DNA from 3 places in the Stenotrophomonas sp. YJH_SMC_65 genome. Region 2 is predicted to be linked to each of the others. Evidence: predicted binding sites of a transcription regulator. Region 2 holds the regulator's gene; each other region holds the start of a gene.

Region 1 (4,452 bases), on a different contig from region 2:
TGGTCCTGCGACGCACTGCGGATACCTGCCAGCAGCTCGGCCAGCTGCTGCACGCTGCCGACGATCTCGCCCATCGTGGTGCCGGCCTGCGCGGCCTGCTGGTTGCCCTGGCCGACACGCGCCACCGAATCCTCGATCAGCCCCTTGATCTGCTTGGCCGCCTCGGCACTGCGCTGCGCCAGCAGGCGCACTTCGGCGGCCACCACGGCGAAGCTGCGGCCCTGCTCGCCGGCACGCGCCGCTTCCACCGCCGCATTGAGGGCAAGGATGTTGGTCTGGAAGGCGATGCCGTCGATCAACTGGGTGATGTCGCCGATCCGTCGCGAGGCTTCGCTGATGCCATGCATGGTCGCGACCACCTGGCCGACCGCCTCGCCACCCCGCTGGGCCACCGCCGCCGCGCCCTGCACCAGTGCATCGGCGCGGCCTGCGGCATCGGCGTTGCGGCCGACGGTATCGGTCAGCTCCTGCATCGACGCCGCGGTCTCTTCCAGGTTGGCGGCCTGCTGCTCGGTGCGCTGCGACAGATCGTGATGGCCGGCGACGATCTCGCCAACGCCGGTATCCAGGCTGGAGGTGGCCTGCTGGATGCGGGTGACGATGCGGCCCAGCTGCGCGACGGTGGCATTGGCATCGTCGCGCATGCGCGCGAACACGCCCTGCAGGTCCCCCTCCATGCGCACGCTGAGGTCGCCGCGGGCCAGCGCAGCCAGCAGTGCCTGCAGGTCACCAAGGTTGGTTTCAAAGGTGGCCAGCAGGCGATTGATGCTGGTCGACAAGGTGCGCACGAAGCCCTGCTTGCCCTCCAGCACGATACGGCCATGCAGGTCGCCGCGTGCTGCAGCATCGACCAGGGCAGCGACCTCGGTTTCCAGCAGCGTCTCCAGCGCACGACTGCGCCATTCCACCGCTACGCCGAGGAACTGCCCTTCGTCGATGATGGGGTTGGCAATCAGCTGGTAGCGCACGCCGGCATGGCCGATCTCGCGCTCCTCGCGCTGGCGCGCGCCGGCCAGGCTGGCCAGCGCCGGATGCAGGCCCACGGCATCGCTGCCCACCAGATCTTCGGCCTCGCGCTCGAGTTGCTGCAGCAGTGCCGGATTGACGTAGGCCACCCGGCCCTCGGCATCGATCACCATCAGCCCGGTCTGCGCACTGTCCAATGCCTGCCGCACACGGGTGTTGCCGCGCGCCACGGCACGCTCGGCCTCGATGCGCGCGCGCAGGCGCTGCTGCATGTCGACCAGGCGCTGCGCCAGCTGGCCGATTTCATCGTTGGCGTTGTAGACGCGCAGGGTGGTGTCGAGTCGGTCGTCGGCGACGTCGCTGGCGAAGCGCAGGGTGTCCTGGATCGGCTGGCGCACCGCACGCCGCACCAGCACCAGGCTGGTGATCAACACACCGGCGACCAGCAGCAGGGTCACCGCGAACAGCACGCTCATGGTGCGTGCGCCGGCCTGCTGGCGCGCCTGTGCCTTGGCCAGCGCCGCCACCTGGGCCTGCTGGAAGACGGCCAGCGCCGGCGCCACGCCGGCGGCGGTATCCAGCAGCGATTGCGCCTCTACATCCAGGCCCACGCGGGCGGCGGTATAGCCCAGCAATGCGGCCTGATAGGCCTCCATGCCGTTACGAAGGGCATCCTGCGCATCGGTCGGCAGGCCCACCAGTGCGAGATCGAACGGCAGCTTTTCTTCGCTCGCACGGTCGGCATGGGTGGAGTCGCCATCGAGCAGCAGCAGTGCCTCCTGGCGGCGCATCTTCTGCAGGGACAACGCCAACGAAGGCCGCTGCAACGCATCCACCTGCGCCTGCAGGGCGTCGGCGGCCTGCTGCAATTGCGCGGCGAGGCCGGCATCGCCACGACCCATCTCATCGACGCGTTCGAACAGGGCGGCCACACCCTGCGAGAACGCGCCGGCGGCTTCGGTCAGTGCCTGCAGCGCCTCGCGCCGGCCGGGATCCATCGGCATCGCGCGCAGCGCCTGAAGATCGGCCTGGAGCGCCTTCTGCGTCGCCAGCAGCTGCGCGCGGTCGGCATCGTCGAAACTACGTGCATACTGGGTCTGCAGACGACGCGCCTCGGCCACCTGCGTGGCCACGCTCGCGGCCAGATCGCTGCCGTGCTGGTAGCTGGCCTGGCTGCGCGCCGCCTGCGTGCTGGCATGGCCGGTCCAGGCGTAGACGGCGGCGATCGCGATCAGGCCCAGCCCACAGACCCACAGGGTCGCCTTGAGCTTGCTGGCCACACTGAGCCGATGCGGCTGCAGCCACAGCAGCAGGCCGGGGGACGCCGAGCGCAGTGCGGCAAGCCGCATGCGCAGGGACCGGAGGTGGGGGACGACGGCCGACATGACAGGCTCCAGGCGGAAGGACGCACCTGTATCGGCGGGAAATGGCGCAACTTTAGGGCGCTCCTGGTTCACTCCCACCGATTGCTGGCGGACGCGGCCTTTGTACCCGGCACAGGCGACGGGGGGATGACACCCGCGCAATGCTTGACCTCAACCCCGGTTGGGAGAGCACAGTAGATCTCCCTCCCCCGCCCGGCGCGCGCATGACGACGCTCGATGTCCCCCGCTACCTGCAACGCCTGCAGCTGGATGCACTGCCACCGCTGACGCTGGCGGGCCTGACCCTGCTGCAGCAGCGCCACAACGCACTGCTGCCGTTCGAAACCCTCAGCTGCCTGCTGCGCGATGCAGTACCGATCGACCTGGACAGCGTGCAGCGCAAGCTGCTCGACGACCGTCGTGGCGGCTACTGCTTCGAACTCAACGGCGGCCTGCTGGCACTGCTGCAGGCGCTGGGCTTCGATGCACAGCCGTTGAGCGCGCGCGTGCTGCTGGCCGCCCAGGACGGCGAACTGACCGCACGCACCCACCTGCTGCTGCGCGTGCAGGTGGACGGCGATGACTGGCTGGTGGATGCCGGTTTCGGCAGCCTGACCCCGACCGTGCCGCTGCGGCTGCATGATCCGCAGCCGCAGGCCACGCCCCACGAGCGCTTCCTGTTGCAGCGCCTGCCCGGCGAGGGGGATTTCGTGCTGTCCGCCGAGTCCGGCGATGGCTGGCGGGCGATGTATCGCTTCGACCTGCACGCGCCGGCACCGATCGACAACGTCGTGGGCAACTGGTACGTGTGCACCCATCCCGATTCCAGTTTCCCCGGCCAGCTGCGCGCATCCCTGACCGGGCCGGACTGGCGACGCACCATCGGCAGTGGCAACTACACCGAGTACCGTCCCGGCCAGGCACCGGACAAGCGTCCGCTGCGCGATGTGGGCGACGTGCGCGAGGTGTTGCAGCAGCGCTTCGGCATGCAGCTGCCGGACGACCCACGGCTGGACCCGGCGATCAACGACTGGCTGCAGCGCTCGCGCGCGGCCACGGTGTAGAGCCGGGCCGATGCTCGGATGAGCGTTGGCGGCTGGGTCAACAGCAGCCGAGCATGGGCTCGGCCCTAAAGAACCACGCGCGCCTGCAGCGCAATGCGATTGCCTTCGCTGTCGGCGATCTCGGCCACGCGCCAGTCACCGGCATCGGCCGGGCCGAAGCGCAGCTCGGCCCCGGCCTGCAGCGCACGCTCGAGGCTGGCATCCAGGTCATCAACCCCGATGTAGATGCGCGCACCGTGGACGGAGGGCAGATAGTCGGCCCCCCGCACCAGCGCCATGCTGGCACCGGTGGCCTCATCGGCAAACGGCAGGTAAGCCATCCTGCAGTCGTGCAGCAGGATCGGTTCGTCCACCGCCACCTGCAGCCAGTGCTGGTAGAACGTGATGGCCCGGCCCAGGTCAGTGACCGGTATCTCGACGTGCAGGATGGGGTTCATGTCCGCAGGATAACCGGATGCTGACACTGCCTTGCAGGTCCGTACTGGCATGCTGGACCGCCCTTTCCCCGCGGAGTCCTGCATGTCCCTGGCCGATCATCGTGGTGCGCTGGCACCGCTGGGCTTCCTGCGCGTGGCCATCAACCTGGGCAATCCAGTACTGGCGCAGGGGGACGCGCGCTCACCGCGCGGGCCGTCACTGGAACTGGCCACGGCATTGGCGCAGCGCATGGGCGTGCAGGCACGCTTCACCTGCCACGACGCCGCGGCCGCGGTGGTCGCTGCAGCCAGCAAGGATGCCTGGGACCTGGCCTTCCTGGCCATCGATCCGGCGCGCGCCGACCGCATCGCCTTCAGCGCCCCCTATGTGGAGATCGAAGGCACCTACCTGGTGCGCGAGGACAGCCCTGCGCAGCAGGTGGCCGACCTGGACCGCGATGGCCTGCGCATCGCGGTCGGTCGTGGCGCCGCCTACGACCTGTTCCTCAGCCGCGAACTGCGCCACGCCATGATCGAGCGGGCCGAGACGTCGGCCGCTGCCATCACCCTGTTCGATCTGCAGCGCCTGGATGCCGCCGCCGGCGTGCGCCAGCCGCTGGCCGCCTGGGCGCAGGCGCATCC
Region 2 (4,452 bases):
CGGCGTCACATCCAGCCACTGCCGCAGATCGACCAGCGGCAGCGTGTGCGAACGGCGGTCGAGCACGGCACGGCCATCGAACCAGCCCAGCGAGGTGCGCGGCGCGTGCAGTACCTCCATCACGCGCGCCAGCGGCAGCGCATAGACGTCCTCGCCGGCCTGCACCAGCAGGGTCGGCAGGATCGCCAGGGTCAGCGGCACGCGGATCAGGAAGCGGCTGCCGCGGCCCAGCTCCGACTGGATCTGGATCTGCCCGCTGAGTTCGCGGATGCGCGACTGCACCACGTCCATGCCGACGCCGCGCCCGGAAATATCCGTGACCTGCTGCTTGGTCGAGAAGCCGGGCAGGAACACCAGGTGCAGGCACTCCTCGCTGCTCAGGCGGGCGGCGGCTTCCGGATCGATCAGGCCCTTCTCGCGTGCCTTCGCGCGCAGCTTTTCCGGATCGATGCCGGCGCCATCGTCCTGCACCTCGATGCTGACGTAGTCACCTTCCTGCTGCGCCGACAACCGCACATGGCCCATCCGCGGCTTGCCCTGCGCTTCGCGCAGGTCGGGCATTTCCACGCCATGGTCGATGGCGTTGCGGACCAGGTGCACCAGCGGGTCGGCCAGCGCTTCGACCAGGTTGCGGTCGAGCTCGGTCTCGGCGCCGATCAGCTCCAGGTCCACTTCCTTCTTCAGCGAGCGGGCGACGTCGCGGGCGACCTTGGGGAAGCGCGAGAATACCTTGCCCACCGGCTGCATGCGGGTGCGCATCACCGCCGACTGCAGGCGCGCGGTGGCGATGTCCAGGGTGGACACGGCGCGGTCCAGCTCCTCGTCGCGCAGGCGCGCACGCAGGGTCTTGAGCCGGTTGCGCGACAGCACCAGTTCGCCGATCAGGTTGACGATCGCATCCAGGCGCTTGGTGTCCACGCGCACGGTGTGTTCGGCTTCGGCCAGCGGCTTGGCGGCCGGCTTGGCCACCGGTGCCGGTGCGGCGGCCGGGCGCGGGGCGGCGATCGGTGCCGGCGCCACCGCAGCCGCGGGCCTGGCGCCGGGTGCGGCGCCACCGTGCAGCTGGTCGAGCAGGGCTTCGAACTCATCTTCGCTGATCAGGCCGTCGTCGGCCTTCTTTGCCGGCGCCACCGCAGTCGGTGCGTTGCCACCGTGCAGCTGGTCGAGCAGCGCCTCGAACTCGTCATCGGTGATCAGGTCGCCGGCACCGGCCGCCGGTGCGGCGGCAGCGGCGGCAGGCGCTGCTGCACCGCCATGCACGTCGAACTGGGCGATCAGGTCCGGCGGTGCATAGCCCGGCTCGGTGCCGGAAGACACGGCATCGAGCATCGACTGCAGGTAGTCCAGCGATTGCTGGGCGGCGTCGAAGTGATGGGCCTGCAGCACGGCCTGGCCGGCACGTGCAGCGCCCAGCGCTTCTTCAGCGGCGTGGCACAGCTCGACCATGGCGGTGACACCGAGGAAACCCGCGCCGCCCTTGAGCGTGTGGTAGCCCCGGAACACCGCGTTGAGCTGTTCGGTGTCCTGCGGTGCCTGCTCCAGCGACACCAGCTGTTCGCCGAGGCGATCCAGGATTTCCTGTGCCTCGATGATGAAATCGGCAGTGATGTCGTCGGATACCGCGCTCATGCTTACAGCCCCAGATCCGACAACAGGTCGTCGGCGTCGTTCTGCGAGACCGCGTGGCGGTCCAGTCCCTTCAGTGCCGGCCCGGCCAGTTCCGGGTCGGTGCGATGCTGTTCCGGCGGCAGGCCGAGCGCGCCGAAGCCTTCATGCACGCGGCGGACGATGCCGACCACGCGACGGATGATCTGCCCGGTCAGGTCCTGGTAGCTCTGGGTCAGGGCGATCTCGGTCAGGTTGTGGCGGATGCGCTCGAGCTGCACGTCCTGGCCTGGCTGCAGGCCTTCGGCGCGCAGCTGCTCGGTCAGGCTGCGGCATTCCTCGGCCAGGTCCAGGGTGCGGTGGGTAGCCTGTTCGGTCATCGCCACCACGTGGTCCAGACGTGCGCACGCATCGTCCAGTTCGCCGGCCTCGCTGGGCACGGTCGGCAGTTCGCCCAGGGCCTGCCCCAGCTCGCGGGCCAGCCGCGAGAGGCCGCTCATCATCGGCTGCGTGCGCAGCGCGACCAGTCCGTCGATGCGTTGCCGCCAGGCGGCTTCGTCACCGGACTCCAGGGCATCCAGGGCTTCCTGCAGTCGCAGGGCGAGGGCGTTCTTGTCGACCGTGGTATCCATCAGGCGCTGGCCGCCAGGCGTTCGAAGATCTTGCCCAGCTTCTCTTCCAGCGTCTGCGCGGTGAACGGCTTGATGATGTAGCCGTTCACGCCGTTCTGGGCCGCTTCGATGATCTGCTCGCGCTTGGCTTCGGCGGTGACCATCAGCACCGGCAGGGTCTTCAGCTTGGCGTCGGCACGGATCGCCTTGAGCAGTTCGATGCCGGTCATCACCGGCATGTTCCAGTCGGTGACGACGAAATCGAAGGGCTGGCTCTGCAGCAGCGACAGCGCGGCATGCCCGTCCTCGGCTTCGGCGGTGTTGGTGAAGCCCAGATCGCCCAGCAGGTTCTTGACGATTCGACGCATGGTCGAGAAGTCGTCGACGATGAGGATGCGCATGTTCTTGTTCAAAGCAGAGTTCCTTTGTTGTTCATTCCGGGCGACCGGGGGCAGTCGCCTCGGGGATGTTCATTCTTCCAGGCCGGCGTCGACGGCCTCGAAAATCTTCAGGCGGCCGCGCAGGCGCAGCACGGCCTGGCCATGGATCTGGCAGACCCGCGACTCGCTCACGCCGAGCACCGCGCCGATCTCCTTCAGGTTCAGCTCCTGCTCGTAGTACAGCGAGAGCACCAGCTGTTCGCGCTCGGGCAGGTGGCCGATGGCCTTGCCCAGCTCGCGACCGAACTCGCCGCGCTCCAGCACCTGCTGCGGGGTCGGGCCGCCCTGGGCGACGGTATCCAGTTCGCCCTGGTCTTCGATGCGCGACTCCAGGCTCAGCACCTGGCCACGTGCGGCGTCTTCCATCAGCCTCAGGTACTCGGGCAGCGGCATCTCCATCGCGGCGGCCACTTCGGTGGCGCTGGCGGCACGGCCCGTGCTCTGTTCCAGGCGGCGGATGGTGGCGGCGGCATCACGGGCACGGCGGTGCACCGAGCGCGGCACCCAGTCGCCACGGCGGATCTCGTCGATCATCGAGCCGCGGATGCGGATCGATGCATAGGTCTCGAACGAGGCGCCCTGGTCGGCGTCGTAGCTGCGCGAGGCTTCGATCAGGCCCATCATGCCGGCCTGGATCAGATCATCGACTTCGACGCTGGCCGGCAGGCGCGCGGCCAGGTGGTGGGCGATGCGTCGCACCAGGTCCGAATGCTGGGCGATGACCTCGTTGGCCGCCGAGCGCTGGACTTCCCTGTACTGGTGGGCTGCGCCTTTCATGCGGCCACCCCACGCTGCTTGAGGATGCGTTCGAGGAAGAACTCGACGCCACCGCGCGGTTCGGTCGGTGCCTGCCAACGCGCGGTGCGGCGTGCGATCTCGGTGATCGCCAGCGCCGACGGGCTGGATGGATAGGCCTTCACCACCGGCTGCTGGCGCTGCACCGACAGGCGCAGCCAGTCATCCTGCGGCACGCAGCCCAGGTAGTTCAGCGAGACATCGGCGAGGAACTTCTCGCAGACGCGGGTCAGCTTCTCGTACAGCACGCGGCCCTCGTTCGGGTCGCGCACCATGTTGGCCACCACCTGGATGCGGTCCACGCCGCGCTCGCGCGACAGCACCTTGATCAGTGCGTAGGCGTCGGTGATCGAGGCCGGTTCGTCACAGACCACCACCACGGTGTCCTGCGCGGCCTGGCAGAAGGTCAGCACGCCGTCGGTGATGCCGGCGGCGGTATCGACCACCATGATGTCCAGCTCGCGTTCCAGTTCGGAGAACACGTTGACCAGGCCGACATGCTCGGCCGGGGCAAGCTCGGCCATGTGCCGGCGGCCGGAAGCGGCCGGGACCACCAGCACGCCGTTCGGGCCTTCGACGATGACGTCGTCCAGCGAGCAGCGGCCGGCCACCAGGTCGGCCAGCGTAAAGGTGGGGTTCAAGCCCAGGATCACGTCGATGTTGGCCAGGCCGAGGTCGGCGTCCAGCAGCAGCGTGCGCTTGCCCATGCCGGCCAGCGCCACCGCCAGGTTGGCGGACACATTCGTCTTGCCCACGCCGCCCTTGCCGCCGGTCACGGCGATGGTGCGCACAGGGCCGAGCGGCTCGCTGCGGGTGGCCGACAGCGGGAAGGTCTTGGTCAGCTTGGCGTACTCACGCGACGGCATGGTTCAACTCCGGGTTGCAGGGCATATCGGCCGCTCGGCGCAAATCTTCAAGGCGAAGTACAAGATTGGCTGCACTGGCCCGGTGCAGGTCCTCCGGGACGTCCTGGCCATCGGTCACCCAGGTGATCGGCAGGG
Region 3 (4,452 bases), on a different contig from region 2:
GCACGGTGGAGGTCAGTTCCTCCATGGAGGCAGCGGTTTCCTCCAGGTTGGCGGCCTGCTGTTCGGTGCGGCGCGACAGGTCGCTGTTGCCGGAGGCGATTTCACCGGCAGCGGAGCTGATCGCGCGGCTGGACTGCTTGATGCGGGTGACGATCTCGCTCAGCTGCGCGGCGGTGGCGTTGGCGTCGTCGCGCATCCGGGCGAACACGCCCTGGTAATCGCCGTGCATGCGCACGGTCAGGTCGCCCTGCGACAGCGCGGCCAGCAGGCCGGAGATCTGCTCGATGCTGCCGGCATTGGCGTCCAGCAGGCCGTTGATCTGCTGGGCCAGCTGCAGGAAGAAGCCTTCCTTGTCGCTGGCATCGATGCGGCCGGACAGGTCGCCAGCGGCGGCCTGGGCGATCACGCGGGCCACTTCGGCTTCGACCTGCGCTTCCTGGGTACGGTCGCGCCATTCCACCACGTAGCCGACGGTGTCGCCGCCTTCATTGCGGATGGTCGAGACCACCTGGGCGAACTGGGCATCGCCGTACTGCATCGGGCGACGGGCGACGCCGTGTGCCTTCAGGTTGCCCAGCAGGGTCTGGTCCATCTCGCCGCGGTGTTCGAGCACGGTGACCGGCTTGCCGATCAGCGAAGCCTGCGCATCGAAGTCCGGCAGGTCGCGGCGCAGTTCGTCCTGGTACTGGCTCAGGGTCTGCTGCAGGGCGCGGTTGCTGTAGACGATGGTGTTGCTGGTGTCGGTCAGGTAGACGCCGGTCGAGCTGTAGTCCAGCGCGGTACGGATGCGCAGGTTCTCGCGGGCGATGGCCTGGTCGGTCTCGATGCGCTCGCGCAGGTCGCGCTGCATGCGCTGCATGGCCTGCATCAGTTCGCCCACTTCATCCTGGCGGCTGACGTCGATGTGGCCATCGAGCTTGCCGCCGGCCACGTCGTTGGCCACCGAGACGGCGCCACGCACGCTGCCGACCAGGGCGCGGGCAAACAGCCACACCAGCACCAGGCCGAGCGCGGCGCCTCCCAGCAGGGCGATCACGGTCAGCACGGCCGAGGCGGAGTAGGTGGATGCGGCCTCTTCGCGCGAGGCGCGGGCGAGGCGGTTGTCTTCGGCGATCAGCGCCTCCAGCGCGGAGGCGGCCTTGCGGTGCTTGGTGCGGGTTTCGCCGACGAAGGTATCGATGGCGTCGTCCGGCAGGTCCAGTTCCAGCATCTCGGTGACGCTGTCATAGGATGCCAAGGCGTCCTTCCATTCCTTGGCGAAGGCGTCGAACAGCTTCTTCTGCTGCGGGTTGTCGACCAGCTTCGGATACTCCTTGATCGACTTGTCCATGCTGGCGCGCAGGTCGACGCCCTGCTTGCGCGCATCGGACTTGACGTCATCGCTGGCGCGGATCAGCTGCTGGTAGGCGGCATTGCGGTACTCGCCCAGCATGCCGCGCATCTCGCCGGCCATGCGGATGCTCTCCATGCGTGAACCGGCCAGCTCGGTGGTCACGTTGTTCAGCGAATGCAGGCCGCGATAGGCGACGATGCCCTGCAGCAGCATCACCAGCAGGAGGACGCCGAAGGTCAGCAGCAGTTTCGGCATCAGTTTCAGGTTGTTGATCCACGGCATGGGCGTTGCGAGCTCCTAAGGCAGACGCGCCCGGGCATCGGGCCCGGTTGCAGCAGAAACCACGCCAGGACCAGGCCCGGCGTGGTCCGACGAACGGCGGATTACTTGATGTTGGCCAGCTTCAGCCCGGCCGGCGAGCTGACTTCGATTTCCGCACGCGAGGCGTCGCGCTGGATCTTGCCGATCACGCACACGGTCTTGCCTTCCAGGGTTTCCAGCGGGAAGGAGAACTTGCCGCGGTTCTCGCCGGCGATACGCGCCGAGAAGGTGTGGCGCGGGAAGGCGCCGCCCATGTACAGGAAGGTCGGCTGGCCTTCGGAGCCTTCTGCGTAACGGGCCTTTTCGACCTTGCCACAGACCATGCCGTCCTTGCCGACCGAACGCGGCGCCATTTCCGGCGGGATCATGTCGGCCGACTGGGCGAAAGCGGAGGCGGCGGTGGTGGCCAGGACAGCGGCCGAGACGAACGCAAACAGGGACTTCATCGAGGGTATCTCCGGGGATGGTAACGATCGGGCCGGTCCTGCGCGCTCCTGCGCGACCGGCTTCTGTCCCCCTATCGGCACCGCCGAAGGGAACTGAAGGGTTTTGTGACTGGAACGTGAAGCAGTTCCGGTTGCTCAGGCAGCGACGTCTTCGGCGAGGTTGGCCTGGCCCATGTCGGCGCTGTCGAGCAGGGTCTCGATGTCCAGCAGGATCAGCATGCGATCGTCGTGGGTACCGATGCCGGAGATGAAGCGGGTGTCGACGGCGGCGCCGAATTCCGGGGTCGGGCGGATCTGCTCGGCCGACAGCGGGATCACGTCGGAGACGCTGTCGACGACGATGCCGACCACGCGGTCTTCCACGTTCAGCACGATCATCACGGTGAAGGCATCGTAGCGGGCGTTGTCCAGGCGCAGCTTCAGGCGCAGGTCGATGACCGGGACGATGGTGCCGCGCAGGTTGATCACGCCCTTGATGTAGTCCGGGGCGTCCGGCACGCGGGTGACGGCGTCGTAGCCGCGGATTTCCTGCACCTTGAGGATGTCCACGCCATAGTGCTCGTCACCAAGGGTGAAGCTGAGGAATTCGCCACCGGCGCTGGCGGCGGAGCTGGTCTTGTCGTTCATCGAGGGGTCCTGGTTCTGCCGGAAGTCCCGGTGTCAGGCTCGATATCGGCCCCGCCGGGGGGGACTTTAGGTGCCGGGCAGTGCCGTGGATGGGGTCAGATCCCTTTTCAGGGAAAAGGGATCTGACCCCGGCACGCGTTCCAGGGTTGCCGGCCGGCGGCCGGCACTACCGGTCGGACGGCCTCAGAGCTCGCCGTTGCGGCGGGCCTTGCGCTGGCGGTCGATGCGGAAGATGTAGCGCTGGATGGCGCTGTCGGCGCCGCGTGGCAGGCATTCAAAGCGCATTCCCACGCGCTTGACCTCGATGCCATTGGGCTGACGCTGCGGCAGCAGGTTGCAGACCACCAGTTCGATATCCAGGTCGGGGCCGTCCGGCAGCGACAGCCGCGCCGGATAGCGCTTCTGCAGACCAAACACCGCGCAGTCATTGGGCACCACCACGGCCAGGCCGCCACCGCTGATGTCCACTACGCGCATCGACAGGGCTTCGGCGCGCGCTTCGCCAGGCGGCAGCAGCAGGTGGGGCGAGTCGGTGACCGGCGTCTCCAGCCGGTACAGCTCGCGGCGCTGCAGGTGCACCAGTTCGTCAGGCAGCGGCGCACGGAAGGCCACATGGCCGTCGTTGTCCACGCGCTGCAGTTCGTGCAGCCGGAACCGTACCAGCACGCGTTCGAGCTGGGCGAAGCACAGCAGGTGATCGGCCTGCTCGGCGGCGCGGTTGGAGGCTTCCTGTGGGCTGCCATCGAGCAGCAGGAAGTCCTCGTCTTCGTCGAGGTCGAGCAGGGCGGTCGGGAAGGAACGGTCGCGGCCGTCGATATGGGCGTTGATCAGCGATCGCTGGTCGATCAGCGAGCGCAGCAGCTGGCGCAGCTGGCGCGGGTTGCGGACCAGGAATCGTTCGTCCGCGGCATCAGCCGCGTGGACATCATGCACTGCAGTGTCGTTGCCGTCGGACATGGAATCTACGGTCAGGGGCGGGCGCCAGCACGCATTGGCGCGAGGCTCGATGGGGATATCGGCCTCTGCACCGGATTATGAAGTGGGATTTGCATCACTTTCCACGCGTAAGGGGTCAGATCCCTTTCCCACAGGAAAGGGATCTGACCCCGTGCTTCTGTCAGAATTCCTGCCAGTCGCCGTCCGTGGCCAGCGCCGGCTGGGCCGTTGCCGTGCGCAGCGCACGTGCCGGGGCCGGCTTTGCCGCAGGCGCGGCGGCTGCGAGCTGTCGCGGTACCGGTGCGGCCAGCGGGCGTGCCGGGATGGCCGTCGTGCCCTGCGATGCCAGCCGGAAGCGGGCCACGGCTTCACCCAGCTGCACGGCCTGGTCTTCCATCGCGCGTGCCGCAGCAGTGGCTTCTTCCACCAGCGCAGCATTCTGCTGGGTGGTTTCGTCCATCTGCACCACGGTCTGGTTGACCTGCTCGATGCCCGCCGACTGTTCCTGCGAGGCCGCAGAGATCTCGGCCATGATGTCGGTCACGCGCTGCACCGAGGCGACGATCTCGCCCATGGTGCTGCCGGCCTGGTGGACCAGGCTGGAACCTTCGGCAACCTTGCCGACCGAGTCGTCGATCAGGCCCTTGATCTCCTTGGCGGCGGCGGCCGAGCGCTGGGCAAGGGTGCGCACTTCGCTGGCGACCACGGCGAAGCCGCGGCCCTGTTCGCCGGCACGGGCGGCTTCCACTGCGGCATTCAGCGCCAGGATGTTGGTCTGGAAGGCAATGC

The links. The regulator FliA, encoded in region 2, starts transcription of late flagellar genes. The targets are predictions, from matches to a motif close to TAAAGTTTNNCNNNCNNNGGCCGATAA.
Region 1: the regulator FliA is predicted to act here: its motif matches at 2,380-2,406, upstream of AC5P7A_RS09390 (methyl-accepting chemotaxis protein).
Region 3: the regulator FliA is predicted to act here: its motif matches at 2,770-2,796, upstream of AC5P7A_RS21165 (chemotaxis protein CheW).

What each region holds. Positions count from the first base shown of each region.
Region 1 is NZ_JCAFSR010000004.1:273,484-277,935, forward strand. Features, by position in the region: gene AC5P7A_RS09390 (methyl-accepting chemotaxis protein) at 1-2,351, opposite strand, end outside; gene AC5P7A_RS09395 (arylamine N-acetyltransferase) at 2,555-3,394, shown strand; gene AC5P7A_RS09400 (VOC family protein) at 3,460-3,831, opposite strand; gene AC5P7A_RS09405 (transporter substrate-binding domain-containing protein) at 3,914-4,452, shown strand, end outside.
Region 2 is NZ_JCAFSR010000017.1:27,242-31,693, reverse strand. Features, by position in the region: gene AC5P7A_RS20975 (chemotaxis protein CheA) at 1-1,629, opposite strand, end outside; gene AC5P7A_RS20970 (protein phosphatase CheZ) at 1,632-2,237, opposite strand; gene cheY (chemotaxis response regulator CheY) at 2,237-2,629, opposite strand; gene AC5P7A_RS20960 (RNA polymerase sigma factor FliA) at 2,687-3,433, opposite strand; gene AC5P7A_RS20955 (MinD/ParA family ATP-binding protein) at 3,430-4,317, opposite strand; gene flhF (flagellar biosynthesis GTPase FlhF) at 4,304-4,452, opposite strand, start outside.
Region 3 is NZ_JCAFSR010000020.1:3,357-7,808, forward strand. Features, by position in the region: gene AC5P7A_RS21155 (methyl-accepting chemotaxis protein) at 1-1,615, opposite strand, end outside; gene AC5P7A_RS21160 (hypothetical protein) at 1,717-2,100, opposite strand; gene AC5P7A_RS21165 (chemotaxis protein CheW) at 2,236-2,727, opposite strand; gene AC5P7A_RS21170 (flagellar brake protein) at 2,911-3,684, opposite strand; partial or broken gene AC5P7A_RS21175 (methyl-accepting chemotaxis protein) at 3,845-4,452, opposite strand, start outside.